One region of the Tepidibacillus sp. LV47 genome, then DNA from elsewhere that is predicted to be linked to it. Evidence: predicted binding sites of a transcription regulator. Region 1 holds the regulator's gene; the other holds the start of a gene.
What was found. The regulator Rex, encoded in region 1, represses fermentation and respiration genes when NADH is low (regulators of the CRP and FNR family bind a similar motif). The targets are predictions, from matches to a motif close to TTGTGAAATATTTCACAA.
Positions count from the first base shown of each region.

Region 2: a site for Rex is predicted at 5,168-5,185, ahead of hcp (hydroxylamine reductase). Genes of this name have one in related genera too.

Region 1 covers NZ_JBLWIF010000013.1:2,692-10,414, reverse strand. The annotation lists partial or broken gene ACMW72_RS11230 (ATP-binding cassette domain-containing protein) at 1-47, opposite strand, end outside; gene ACMW72_RS11225 (5-formyltetrahydrofolate cyclo-ligase) at 131-703, shown strand; gene ACMW72_RS11220 (molybdenum cofactor guanylyltransferase) at 785-1,435, shown strand; gene ACMW72_RS11215 (molybdopterin-binding protein) at 1,419-2,399, shown strand; gene mobB (molybdopterin-guanine dinucleotide biosynthesis protein B) at 2,393-2,917, shown strand; gene ACMW72_RS11205 (redox-sensing transcriptional repressor Rex) at 2,901-3,578, shown strand; gene tatC (twin-arginine translocase subunit TatC) at 3,614-4,360, shown strand; gene groES (co-chaperone GroES) at 4,800-5,081, shown strand; gene groL (chaperonin GroEL) at 5,194-6,813, shown strand; gene guaA (glutamine-hydrolyzing GMP synthase) at 6,976-7,723, shown strand, end outside.
Region 2 covers NZ_JBLWIF010000007.1:105,230-112,952, forward strand. The annotation lists gene ACMW72_RS09260 (class I SAM-dependent rRNA methyltransferase) at 1-849, opposite strand, end outside; gene ACMW72_RS09265 (heptaprenylglyceryl phosphate synthase) at 872-1,573, opposite strand; gene ACMW72_RS09270 (YerC/YecD family TrpR-related protein) at 1,624-1,956, opposite strand; gene ACMW72_RS09275 (DUF3048 domain-containing protein) at 2,212-3,228, opposite strand; gene hcp (hydroxylamine reductase) at 3,422-5,083, opposite strand; gene ACMW72_RS09285 (chloride channel protein) at 5,286-6,623, shown strand; gene purD (phosphoribosylamine--glycine ligase) at 6,867-7,723, opposite strand, start outside.

The sequences.
Region 1 (7,723 bases):
TCAGTAAGATATGCTTTTGTGATCTTTTTTGTTTGTAAAAGTATCATAAATTTCACCTCATTTGCTGTCCGAAAATTAGTGTATCGTATAATCAAGAATCATAGCAAGTGAGTAGGGGAAGGGAAAAAAGATGGAACGAACAAAAAAAAATTTACGTCAATTTTTTTTAGAAAAAAGAAACCAATTGGACTCTTTCACCGTTAAAGAAAAATCAGAAAAAATTAATCAAAATTTGCTGACACATCCATTGTATCAGCTTAGTCAAAGGGTGATGGTTTATCTTTCTTTTAAAAATGAAGTGGATTTAAAGGGCCTCATTGAACATGCTTGGAAGCAAGGAAAACAAGTGATTGCACCAAAAACTAATTCTAAAACGAAACAGATTGATCCATATCTCATCCGTTCATGGAGTGAATTGGAAAAAGGAATTTTAGGAATTCTTGAACCCAAGACCTGTGACAAAAATCCTTTTCCTCTTAAGGAAATTGAACTAGTATTAGTACCAGGGTTAGCCTTTGATTACCAAGGATATCGGCTGGGTTATGGCGGAGGTTATTACGATCGTTTCTTTGATCGTTTTGCAAAACCTCCTTACCGTATTGGGATTGCCTATGATTTTCAGAGAGTACCTCATTTACCTAGGGATGATCACGATTATCCAGTTGATGAAATTTGTACTGAAAAAGGCTGTTTCAAACTATAATGAGGATAGAGTAAAATAAAAGAAGTTTGTTCATTTATGAGCAAAATGATAAAAAATATTGTACAATATAGGTAGGAATAAATGATGACTTTTACATCATTATTATTAGCAGGTGGTTTGAATAAACGGATGAACCGATTCCCTAAATGGGAGCTAATGATTGGGCATGAAACGATGTTACAACGATCCATACGTTTTTTAAGGGGATATTCAAAGGAAATCATCATCGTTTCTGGTGGGGAATATCGATTTCCTAGGTTGGATCAAGATTTGATCCCGATTCGTGTGGTTTATGATCCTACTCCCTTTTTGGGCCCATTAAACGGAATTTTCACAGGTCTTATGGAAAGCAACCATCACTATCATTTTGTGATTGCAGCCGATATGCCTTTTTTTTCGATGGAGTTTGCTCAATATATGGTTGAATTAGCGGTTTCAAATCAAGTTGACCTAGTAATTCCAGAATGGAAGGGAAAACTACAACCTTTACATGGGGTTTATGCGAAGACGCTTGTAAAGTCAATGAAAAAGGATTTATCGGTAGGTAAAAATAGTCTAATTAAATGGATCTTCGAACAGAAAAATAAAATGATTATTGATGAACAAATCGTCGCTCAATTTAATCACAGTGGGAGAATGTTCTTTAATATGAATTATAAAGAAGATTACGATCAAGCATTAGTTTGGATCAGGGAGGAAGAACGTGAAAAACGGGATGTTAAAGGAAATTAGAGTAGAAGATGCTGTTGGCTATACTCTTGCTCATGATTTAACCAAAATTATACCTGGCGAGTTTAAAGGAAGAGCTTTTAAAAAAGGTCATGTGATTCGTAAGGAAGATATTCCAGAACTATTAAATATGGGCAAAGAACATATCTATGTGATTGATCTTAAAGATGGGTATCTCCATGAAAATGATGCAGCGATTCGTTTAGCCAAGGCCATTGCAGGTCAAAATGTAGAAATGAATGAACCTCATGAAGGGAAAGTAACCTTAACCTCATCCACTTACGGTCTAGCTAAGATCGATGAAGAATTAGTTCATCAAATTAATCATGTTCAAGATGTGGCCCTTGCAACGATTTTAAATAATAGAATCGTTCATCCAGGTTCAAAACTAGCAGGGACAAGAGTATTACCCCTTATCGTTGAAGAAAAAAACATTTTGGAAGTGGAACAAATAACCAAAGGAAAAACAGTCATTCAAGTCAAAGAATTTATTCCTTTTCAAGTAGGACTGGTTACTACTGGGAGCGAAGTATATAAAGGAAGAATAAAAGATCGTTTTAAACCCATTGTTCAAGATAAATTAAAAGCCTTTGGATCAACATTGATTGAACAACGTTTTGCTCCAGATGATGTTGACTTGATTCAAAGGGAGATCAACTATTTTGTTGAAAAAAAAGTAGACCTTATCCTCGTTTCTGGCGGAATGTCTGTGGATCCCGATGATCGAACACCATTTGCCATACGGGAATTAGCAACGGAAGTGATTACCCAAGGTACGCCGATGCTGCCTGGTTCCATGTTAATGCTGGCTTATATTGGTACGGTTCCCGTTTTAGGATTACCTGGGGGTGTATTACATGATCCCTATACGGCTTTTGATGCTGTATTACCTCGTATTTTAGTAGGCGAAAAGGTAATTAAGGAAGAAATCATTCGTCTTGGCTACGGAGGGTATTTCGGGTGTTAAACCAAAAGATTCCTATTGTTAGTTTTGTAGGGTACTCGGGTAGTGGCAAGACGACGCTATTGACAAAGGTAATAGCCGCCTTCAAAGAAAAAGGTTATCGGGTTGCCACGATTAAACATGATGCTCACCGTTTTCAGATGGATGTGGAAGGGAAAGATACTTGGAAATATGCTCAAGCAGGTTCTGACATCGTTTTGATCAATTCGCAAGAAAAATTAGCAATGATTGAAAATTTAGAAAAACCAATCTCATTTGAAGAAGTTGTATCTCATATCAAAAATGTTGATATCATTTTTGTAGAAGGATATAAGCACGAGTCTCCTCCCAAAATTTTATTAGTCAGAAGGGAAACAGATTTAGAACTACTTTTCCAATTAAGAGATGTAATGGCGATTGCAACTTCTTTATCTTTACAGTTTGATCAAATTCCTGTTTATGATATCAACGATTTAAATGGGATTGTTCATTTCATTGAAATGAAGATATTGGGGGAGAAAAAACATGGCTCAAGAAAATAAAATACCTCACGTTACAGCAAAGCGCTTACCGCTTTACTATCGTTATCTTGAAAAACTGCATTTGATGGGAAAACAGCGAGTCTCTTCTGCTCAGTTGAGCAAAGAATTGCTCATTGACCCGGCAACAATACGCCGAGACTTTTCTTATTTAGGAGAACTAGGGAAAAAAGGCTATGGCTACAATGTTAGTTATTTGCTTCAATTTTTACGAGATTTTTTAAAACAGGATGAAGTCACAAACGTGATCCTCATTGGGGTTGGAAATCTAGGAAAGGCGCTTTTACACTATAATTTTTATAAAAGTAGAAATACCAAAATCGTTGCCGCCTTTGATAGTGACCCTAACAAATTTAACCGGGAAATTGATGGAATTCCTGTCTACGGAATGGAGAGTTTAAAAGAAGTTGTCGATTTATTTCGAGTGGAAGTAGCCATTTTAACCGTACCTGTTTATGTAGCTCAACAAGTAACGGATCAAGTGGTTGAAGCTGGTGTCAAAGGAATCCTTAATTTTACGCCATCGCGTTTGACTGTACCACCTCATGTAAGGGTCCATCATATTGATTTAACGACAGAATTGCAAACGTTGGTGTTCTTTCTAAAAAATCCTGATGTCTTGGAAGAAGAAAAAGATTCAGAATCAGAAACCACAGAATCTTAAAAAGCAAAAAACTATAAGGAAAGGAATCGGATTTTATGGAGGAACATGAAAAGGATAAAGCCATGACGGTTGTTGGCCATTTAGAAGAATTAAGGAAAAGAATTATCTGGATTATTATCTTTTTTGTGATCTCTTTGATTGTTGGTTTTATGTTAGCTGATCCTGTGATTCGCTACTTTACACATGATCTGAATGCTAAAAATATTACATGGAATGTGTTTCGCCTTTCTGATGCTTTAAGAGTATATATGTATTTTGCCTTTGCCATTGGTATCACGATTTCTTTACCATTTGCTTTGTTTCAAATTTGGCTATTCATTGCGCCAGGGTTAACCAAAAGGGAAAGAAAAGCCACAATGTGGTTTATCCCGACTGCCTTTATTCTTTTTTTACTGGGAGTTTCATTCGCTTATTTTATTCTCTTTCCGATGGTTGTGAATTTTTTGTCAAATATTTCGAAACAATTAGGCGTTGTCGAAGTGTATGGAATCGCCCAGTATTTTAGCTTTATGCTGAACATCGTGATTCCCTTTGGTATCGTGTTTGAGCTTCCAGTTGTCGTGGTTTTTTTAACGCGTCTTGGCATCATTTCACCTAAATTGTTAATTAAAATTCGCAAACTGGCCTATTTCGTATTAATTATTGTAGCTGTTACTATCACCCCGCCTGAACCGATGTCAGATATTCTCGTCTCTGTCCCGCTGATTTTGTTATATGAGATAAGCATTATACTATCCAAAGTGGCCTCTAAGAAACGCCAACAAGCGTTAGAAGAAATTTAATATGAACACAAAAAAAGAGCACGTCAATCTTATGCAAAGCTGTGTGCTCTTTTTATGTCCTTATAATATCATTGCAGCTATCCAACACCTGTAAATGCTCAATAATAAGGGCAAAATTACGTTTATTCTAAGCAAACTAAGCCCTAACATAACGAATATCGAAATAACGACTGCATTCATTCATATCCTCCTTGTTATTATTTTAACTTTAATTTATTACCAATTTATCAAATTAAAAAATTGAAATTCATCAATAATTTTTTTATGTATCCTTTGTTGGAATATTATGCTAGAATTTGGGCATACTGTTTGACGGAAAATTTTTTAATAAAACGACTTGAAAAATATGTTAGATTTTATTATTATTAAAAATGTGTTAGCACTCGACTTAGATGAGTGCTAATAAAATGAATAAACACATAAGGAGGTTTCTGTTAAGATGATTAAACCAGTTGGTGATCGTGTCGTTATTGAGCCAATTGAAAAAGAACAAACCACAGCAAGCGGAATTGTTCTACCAGATACTGCGAAAGAAAAGCCACAAGAAGGCCGTGTAATCGCAGTAGGTAGTCGTCGTAATGAAAAAGGGGAACGGGAACCATTAGATGTTAAAGAAGGGGATCGTGTTATCTATTCCAAATATGCAGGAACTGAAGTGAAATATCAAGATAAAGAATACTTAATCATGCGTGAAAGCGATATTCTTGCGATTATTGAATAAATGCTTCTACGCAGTAAAATTTTTAATACTTAACAATAATACGTAACATTTATACTTAGGTAGTAATCTTCATCACATAAATCTTCGATCAAGTTTTATAGGAGGGAATAGAATGGCGAAACAAATTAATTTTGGTGAAGAAGCCCGTCGTGCAATGTTACGCGGTGTAGATGCTTTAGCAAATGCAGTGAAAGTTACATTAGGACCAAAAGGACGTAACGTTGTATTAGAAAAGAAATTCGGTTCTCCATTAATTACAAACGATGGTGTAACCATTGCAAAAGAGATCGAATTAGAAGATCCATTTGAAAATATGGGTGCTCAACTTGTAAAAGAAGTTGCAACCAAAACGAATGATGTTGCTGGTGACGGTACAACAACTGCTACTGTACTCGCTCAAGCATTAATTCGTGAAGGATTAAAGAACGTTACTGCTGGAGCTAACCCAATGATCATCCGTAAAGGGATTGAAAAGGCTGTAAATGCAGCTGTGGAAGAAATTAAGCGTATCGCAAAACCAATCGAAGGGAAAGAATCGATTGCACAAGTAGCTGCCATCTCTGCTGCTGATGAAGAAATTGGACAATTGATCGCAGAAGCAATGGAGAAAGTAGGAAAAGATGGGGTTATTACCGTAGAAGAATCAAAAGGTTTCGTTACTGAACTTGAAGTGGTTGAAGGAATGCAATTCGACCGCGGATATATTTCTCCATATATGATTACTGATACGGACAAAATGGAAGCTCTATTAGAAGATCCATACATTTTAATTACAGATAAGAAGATTTCAAATATCCAAGATATCCTACCTGTTCTTGAAAAAGTTGTACAACAAGGACGCCCACTTTTAATTATCGCAGAAGATTTAGAAGGTGAAGCGTTAGCTACATTGGTTGTCAACAAGCTTCGTGGAACATTCACTGCTGTAGCTGTAAAAGCTCCTGGTTTTGGTGATCGCCGTAAAGCAATGTTACAAGATATCGCCATCTTAACTGGTGGTGAAGTGATCACTGAAGAATTAGGTCTTGATCTTAAAACCACTACTGTTGATCAATTAGGTCGTGCACGTCAAGTACGTGTAACCAAAGAAAATACTATTATCGTTGATGGTGCTGGTGACAAAGCTCAAATCGCAGCTCGTGTAAACCAAATCCGTCAGCAAATTGAAGAGACCACTTCTGAATTTGACCGTGAAAAACTTCAAGAACGTTTAGCTAAATTAGCTGGTGGAGTTGCAGTGATTAAAGTCGGTGCAGCAACTGAAACCGAATTAAAAGAGAAGAAACTTCGCATTGAAGATGCTCTTAACTCCACACGTGCAGCTGTTGAAGAAGGTATCGTAGCCGGTGGTGGTACTGCACTTGTAAATGTCATCCCAGCAGTAGAAAAAGTAGAAGCTACTGGGGATGAGAAAACCGGTGTTGACATCGTAAAACGCGCTTTAGAAGAACCAGTACGTCAAATTGCAAATAATGCTGGTTTAGAAGGTTCTGTGATTGTTGAGCGTTTGAAAAAAGAAGAAGTTGGCATTGGTTTCAACGCAGCTACTGGTGAATGGGTAAACATGATTCAAGCTGGTATTGTTGACCCGGCAAAAGTAACTCGTTCTGCTTTACAAAATGCTGCTTCCGTTGCGGCTATGTTCTTAACAACTGAGGCAGTTGTAGCTGACAAGCCAGAAGAAAATAAAGGCGGTAACCAAGGCATGCCAGACATGGGCGGCATGATGTAATCAACTTCTAAAAGGTCCTTTCTACAAAAAGAAAGGGCCTTTTTTTTTAAAAAAAATACTGAAAAAATTCCAACTTGACGTTTTTTGACGAATTTTGCTAGAATGGCAACCATAAAGGCCTAGGTAGTTTATATGAAGTTGCAGCTTTAAGGAGGAGCTGTTGTGGAAAAACCAAATGAATTGATTGTTGTACTAGATTTTGGTGGACAATATAACCAACTGATTGCTCGTCGAATTCGTGAACTTGGTGTATATAGTGAATTGATTCCCTATCACACTCCAATAGAAAAAATTCGCGAAATGAATCCAAAAGGGATCGTCTTTTCTGGAGGACCTGCCAGCGTCTATGTTGACGATGCACCGATCGTTGACCCCAAAATCTATGAATTGGGTATTCCCATTCTTGGGATTTGTTATGGAATGCAATTAATGACCCATCAATTACAGGGGAAAGTAGAACGGGCAAATGTAAGGGAATATGGAAAGGCAACGATTGAAGTGAGAAACGATTCCCTATTATATCAAGGCCTGCAAAAGACCCAACAAGTATGGATGAGCCATTCCGATTTAGTGGTAGAACCACCTACTGGTTTTCAAGTGGATGCAAGTACTGACCATGCTCCAATTGCAGCCATGAGCCATCCAGAAAAAAAATTTTATGCTGTCCAGTTTCATCCAGAAGTGAAACATTCGATTTATGGAATGGATATGATCAAAAATTTTGTTTTTAATATTTGTAAAGTTGAAAAAAAATGGAGTATGGAAACATTTATCGAAGAAAAAATAAAAGAAATCCGTGAAACCGTTGGCGATAAAAAAGTATTATGTGCCTTAAGCGGAGGAGTCGATTCCTCTGTAGTGGCTGTCCTTATGCACAAGGCGATTGGCGATCAATTAACCTGCATGTTTG
Region 2 (7,723 bases), on a different contig from region 1:
CACTTCAAAGCGGATCCGATCTTGTAAACCGTTTAGCTGAGCATTTCGTTTTGCGGTTTCAATCGCTAATTCAGATATATCGACAGCTGTGATTTCTTTTGCCCCATAATAAGCCGCATGAAGCGCAAATCCCCCAGTATGAGAAAAACAATCAAGAACTTCTGCTCCTTCTTTTCCTTTCTCTTTCCATCCATTCATTAACAGCTTTAGTGCAGCGCGGTTTTCCCGTTGATCAAAGAAATGACCTGTTTTTTGACCCTCGTAAACGTCAACTAAGATGCGTAAGTCATTTTCCATGATCTCAATATATCTTGGAACCTCTCCGTACCAAACTCCTGTCTCTTGTTGCAATCCTTCTAATTCCCGAACAGGAACATCGTTGCGAAGATAGATTCCTTTTGGTTGGAAAACCGTTAACAGACCTTCTAAAATGTGCGATTTTAAACGTTCCATACCATAAGAAAGAATTTGAACGACAAGGTAGTCCTCATATTTATCGACGATTAAACCTGGCAAAAAGTCTGCTTCGCCATATACGGCCCTGTAAGAGCGACTTCCTGGTAAAAAACGTTCCCGATACTCTTTTGCTTTTTGAATTCGTTTAATAAAGAAGGAAGCATCGATCTCTTCAGCGGGATCATAACTTAAAACCCTTGCGATAATTTGCGATTTTGGGTTGGCATAACCAAGCGCTAAAAATACACCCTGATGATTTAGAATCTGCACCAGTTCCCCTAGGGATAGTTTTCCTTCAATTCGCTCCACTTCACTTTGAAAAACCCATGGATGGCCTTGCTCTAATCGTTTTTTTCGTTTACGCTGCAAAAATATTTTCGTATAGTTTTTCAATCTTTCCACCTCATTACTATATTTATGAACGATAAACATTTTTTGTAGGGATAGTCTTTAAAGCTGTATAAAAATCTTCGTAAATCAGATTGCCTACAATAATGGTGTCCGCATATCGGCTCATCTCCATTGCTTTGTCATAGGAATCAATCCCGCCACCATAAAAGATTTGGGAATGTCCTACGATTTGCCGAATTTCTTTCAGCCACTCAGGATTCCCATATCTCCCGCTATATTCCACATACAGAATGGGCAAATGTAAGAGCTGATCAATGATCCTTGCATAAGCTAGTACATCTTCTAAATCCGTTGGAACTTTGCTTCTTGTTAATTGTGCAACCGATGAATCTTCATTAAGAATGATATACCCTTCGACAAAAACTTGATTCCAGTTCACCCAATCCCCATAACGCTTTAAGGCTTCATGATGAACATCTAAAATCCATTTCGGATCCTTAGCATTAACTACAAAGGGAATAAAATAATAATCAAATCCTGGTACGATGGCTTGTAGATCGGAGATTTCTTGAATCGCGATTTTACCATGCTTGCGAATCTGTTTTAAAAGAAAATGGGTATCTTCATAGGTGACCCCCAAAGTACCACCCACTAAAATAGCATCAGTATCCGTATGGCATAATTGTTCAATTTGCTGTTTTGTAATGAAACGATTGGGATCTAATTTAAACATATGTTTTAAACCTGATAAAAATGGATGATTCATAGATTCCTCCTACAAAGGCAATAACATTAAAAAGAGAGTAGAAACATATACTACTCTCTCCCATCTTCGTCTATTTGTTTTGCTTCTGATTGACCTAAGTATAACCGATCTAATACCATTTTATAGCCATCATTTCCATAATTGAGGCATCTTTTCACTCTGGATATTGTTGCTGTACTTGCACCTGTCTCTGTTTCAATTTGGTTATACGTATAGCCTTTCATTAACATTCGGGCCACTTCAAGACGTTGGGCTAACGATTGAATCTCATTCACTGTCATTAGATCATCAAAAAAACGATAAGCCTCTTCTAGTGTTTCTAATTTCAAGATGGATGCAAATAATTGATCAACCGTTTTATCTTTCAATTTCTCATATGGCAAAGTACTCTCACCTCACGATAATAGATTACCACATTACCTTGGAAAAGAATAGTATGAGCTAAATGCTTTGTATGGTTCTAACGTGCTCCTAACCTTACGGCTTTCCCTGAATGAACAGTCGGTTGGAAAGCTCGCTCGCTTAAGTCGCGCTTATAGAAACATACAAGCCAGCTTTATAATGATCTTACAACAGTGCAAACGATTACATCCTTGCTTTATTATATCATATTTTCGCACACTAAAACAATAAATTGTCTACTGATAGGAGACAACCATCTGGGGTTCTATCACAATAATCCATGTCTGCCCAGGATATAATCCTTGTTCAATACCATTGACATAGGCGCGAATAATTCCATCTTCCATTTTCCAATCAATAGCTTGGCCAACACCGTTTCGGAATAAATATCCTTTACCAGGACCATCAATGTCAATTCCTCTTTTGGTATTGCCGATGGACCAATGTTTTGCACGGATCACAAGCACATTTCTAGCCGTTAATTGTTTTTTTGTTTCAAGATCTATATGGGGTTGTTGATTGATCGTCCGTTTGTATAATTTCGTTGTTTCATCATATTCATAGCCAACGATATATTTGGAGTAATATTGGATCGTAATATTTTTTGCAACTTGACCTGTAACAGTATCTTCTTCTTTTAAAAATTTAACGGTTGGAATCTCTCCAACAAGACGATATCGATGGTCATTTGCATACTGTTTAATTTTCTCAGCACTTGTATACAAATTGTGTGGTGCTTCCCGAAACTTTGCCCGCCAAAAATATCTCCCTTCCCCTACGAGGCCATCAACATCAGGGTAACCGCCTTTATTCAGCATAGCATAAGCTTCTGTGCTTGCTCCCGCATGAACAACTAGAGAATCCAATTCCTTCATGATTTTAAGATAGTATGGACGAATGCTTCGAACAGGCCCAATTACTTCTGGTTCTTGACTGTGATAAATCGCTAAAAAACGGGTAATCATTCCTTCTGCGAGGATTTCGTAAACCATATCCGCTTGATTCAGCCCGCTTTGTGGTCTTGCTTTAAAATGATTATTAATCATCACGCCGATTATTCGTTGATTGATTTCATGATCTACAGGCAGTCCAGTTAAAGGAGCATAATAAAGGGGTTTTTCTGGTTCAGGATTGAGATGTTCCATTGGTTCCTTATTTTTAGAAAATGGTGTTTTTTGTGGTGATGATTTTGCACAACCGACAAAAAAAATGATGAGTAAAAAACTAAGGATGATCATCATATTCTTCTTCACTAAAAATTCCACCTTTCTTTAAACAATCCCCTATCAAACAATTCGCCCTAAAGGAAAAATTTCCTTCTAAGCCGCAAGGGATTGGAGTAGGGTTAGAACATACAAGCCAACATCCTATATGTTAAAAAGTCGAGTAAGCTTGAAAGCCTACTCGACTATAAGGAGGAGATAAAAGGGGAGGCATATCGATCGATTAAACACCAGCCATAATCGCTTTTAGATCTTCTTCTACTGTACTAATCGGTTTGATATCAAACTTTTCAACTAATACTTTTAATACTCCTGGAGAAATAAATGCCGGGAGTGTTGGACCTAAACGAATTCCTTTAACACCAAGATAAAGAAGTGCAAGCAATACCGCAACCGCTTTTTGTTCATACCATGCAATGTCATAGGAAAGAGGAAGTTCATTGATATCTTTTACCCCAGTAGCCTCTACTAATTTTTGGGCAATAACAACTAATGAATAAGAGTCATTACATTGTCCTGCGTCTAGGACACGGGGAATTCCTTTGATTTCGCCAAGATTTAACTTATTGTAACGATATTTCGCACAACCTGCTGTTAAGATGACTGTATCATTAGGTAGTTCTTTTGCTAAATTACGATAATATTCCCTTGTTTTGTGTCTACCTTCACAACCTGCCATAACTACAAATTTTTTTATGGCACCTGATTTTACCGCATCTACCACTTGATCTGCAATACTTAGAACCGCATTTCTTGCAAATCCACCCATTATATTCCCTTGTTCGATTGGGGTAGGTGGATCACATTTCAACGCATGTTGGATGATTGCAGAGAAATCTTTTTGTTCGCCAGGTTTACGATCGGGAATATGTTTTAATCCTGGAAAGCCAACAACGCCTGTTGTATATACTCGATCTGCATAACTTCCCTTTGGTGGTACTAAGCAGTTTGTGGTCATAAGAATCGGGCCGTTAAAGGCTTCAAACTCACGGGTTTGCTCCCACCAAGAGTTACCATAGTTACCTACGAAATGATCATACTTTTTAAAGAATGGATAGGAGTTTGCAGGTAACATTTCACCATGAGTATATACATCTACACCTGTACCTTTTGTTTGTTCAAGAAGTTCCTCTAAATCTTTTAAATCATGACCACTAACCAAAATTCCTGGACGTTTGCGAACGCCGATATTGACTTTCGTTGGTTCAGGATGACCATAGGTTTCTGTATTGGCTTTATCTAGAAGAGCCATCGCTTTTACGGCAACAGAACCTGCTTTCAAGACAATCGAAACTAAATCATCTGCACTTAGTGAATCATCGGTAGTCGCTGCTAAACCTTCTTGAATGAAGGCAAAGATCTCTGGGTCTCGCTCATTTAATATATTGGCATGTTCAGTATATGCTGCAATCCCTTTTAGACCATAAGTTAAAAGCTCTCTTAAGGAACGAATATCTTCATCCTCTGTCGCTAATACTCCGACTTTTTCTCCTTTTTTCCGGAATTCAGCCACATCATCACTAAACCATGTTGCCATTTCAGGAAGTTCTTCGGCAAAATCCTTGCCAAATTTAGCTTTATAAGCTTCCATGAATTTATTCTTCATCTTTTCGCGAACTTCTAACGCTTCTTTAATTTTATTTTCAAACACAACGGGATCGAAGTTTACGTTCGTAATTGTTGAAAATAGACTTTTGGCAATAAAGATTCCTGTTTCTTCATCATAGATTCCAAGTTCTTTTGCTTTTACTCCATATATGGAGATCCCTTTTAAAACATAGATCAGTAAATCTTGTAAGTTTGCTACTTCGTCAGTTTTTCCACAAACACCAACGACTGTACAACCTTGGTTATTGGCTGTTTCTTGACACTGATAACAAAACATACTCATACCGCTCTTCTCTCCTTCTCAAAATTTTTATGATTGCTTTACTTCGTCATTTAGTTTACTCAATTATCAATATAAACTCTGTGAAAAATGTCACAATAGAAATAAAATCGATCTAATGATCTGAACAACAAAAAAAGGGGATTTCCATTGAATGGGTTACGTTAAAGTGTTAACATAAAATATGGAGGCGGTAGGAGTGTCAAAATTAAATAGAAGTATATTAGAGGAATCGGTCCTACTGGCAAGTACAATAAAATGGATCATCTTTTCTACTTTTGCGGGTGTGGCTGCAGGGGGAACAACTTCTCTTTTTTTGAATCTTCTTGCATACAGTACGAAAGAAGTTTCATCTTGGCATCATTACTATCTCCTCATTCCTTTCGCACTTTTTCTTAGTAGTTGGTTTGTGACTCGCTTTGCTCCTGAAGCAGAAGGTCATGGGACAGAAAAGGTTATTGAAGCGGTGCATAAAAGAAACGGTAAAATTAATCTGAAAGTGGTGCCAATTAAAACTTTAGCCACTTTGATTACTCTCACCTTCGGGGGATCAGCAGGTAAAGAAGGTCCTAGTGCTCAAATAGGAGCAGGAACAGCTTCTTTTTTTGCAAATGTATTGAAACTGAATAAGGATGATTACCGTCGCTTTGTCATTTGTGGAATTAGCGCAGGATTTGCCGGTGTATTTGGCACACCGATTGCAGCAGCAATATTTGCAGCTGAAGTTTTATATATTGGAAATTTTTCTTATCGCGTCCTTTTACCTGCCCTAATATCTTCATATATTAGTTTTTTTATTAATAAATACTTTGGAGCTAATCATTTCCATTACTTGATTAAAATAGACAATAAAAATGATTTTCAAATGTTTTTTTATATGATCATCTTTGGAATTATCATTGGATTAGTTGCTTTGCTTTTTATTAAGACATTAGACTTTTTTGAAAAATGGTTTAAAGAAAAACTCCCCATTTATAAACCTTTAAAAGGAATCATCGGCGGGATTTTCTTAATTCTGATTGTCATTGTCACCAAAAGCACAGACTTCATTGGTTTAGGGACGAATGTAATCGATCGTGCATTAGCAGGAAAAGAGGTAACAGAACTTTCTTTCTTGGTTAAAATTTTCACGACATCAGTTACCTTAAGCTCTGGCGGAAGCGGAGGAATCTTAACACCGATCTTCTTTGTTGGTTCTACTTTAGGAAATGCATGGGCTCAATTGATTGACGGGAATCTTGCAATGTATTCGGCAATAGGTATGGTTGCTTTGTTAGCTGCCAGTGCAAATACCCCTTTAGCGGCCATAATTATGGCAATGGAGTTATTCGGAGTTCAGGTTGCCATCTATGCCTCGATCGCAAGTGTGATCAGTTATTTAGTTGTTGGACATCATAGTGTTTATCCTAGCCAAATTCTTACTCTGCCAAAGACTCCTTCAATTGATACAGATATAAACTGTGAGATTCGGCAAATTCGTCATCTCAAATTAGCCAATAAGCCTCACATTTTGTTTAGAAAACATAAATTTAAATAAGGAATCGAAGCCGCATAAAAAATAGGTTTGTATATTCCAACCCTCCGTTGTCCGTGTATTTCTGCACTCTCAAAAGTCGCTGCTTATGGAATATACAAACCCATATCTTCGTCTCCCTGACTTGTATGATTCAATAAGCTACGACTTTGTTAAGCGATTTCTTACCAACCGTTTATTCAAGGAAAGCCGAAATGTTAGGAGTAGCATTAGAACATACAAGCCATTTCAGGTTTTGTAAGGGAGCTATTTTATCGCTTTTTGTGCGATATCTGTGCGGTAATGGGCACCTTCAAAAGAAATCGCATGAACTCCTTGGTATGCCCTCTCTTTAGCTTCTTGTATTGTTGCTCCTAGTGCCGTAACCCCAAGAACTCTGCCACCGTTAGTAAGTAAATGATCTTGCTCTCTTCTTACACCTGCCATATAGATTTCTGTTTCCTTTGGAAGAAGGGGTTCGTTAATTTTGATTAGTTTTCCTTTTTCATAATCTTTAGGATATCCATGTGAAGCCATAATCACACAAACGGCAGCACGCGTATCCCATTCTAATTGAATCTCATTCAAGGAACCGTTTTGTATCGCTTTAAAAATATCAAGAATATCCGTTTTTAATCGGGGAAGGATCACTTGGGTTTCTGGATCACCAAAACGGGCATTAAATTCAATTACTTTGGGTCCATTTTTCGTCATCATTAAACCAGCATAGAGGATTCCTTTAAAGGGAAATCCTTCTTGAGCCATTCCTTTAATCATTGGTTCAAGAATTTTGCCTTTTACTTGCTCTAACCACTCTTTTTTCATGTGTGGAACAGGTGAGTAGCTTCCCATTCCTCCTGTATTTGGACCTTGATCACCATCATAAACAGGTTTATGGTCCTGAGCTGGCTCCATGACTAGGAAATTTTCCCCGTCGACAAAAGCCATCACCGTTAACTCTTCACCTTCAAGATATTCTTCGATCACAATTTTTTGCCCAGCTGTACCAAAGATTTTGTGTTCCATTATATTTTGAATCGCTGCTATAGCTTCATTCGTAGAATGGGCTACAACGACTCCTTTTCCTGCTGCTAACCCATCCGCTTTTACGACTATGGGGGCAC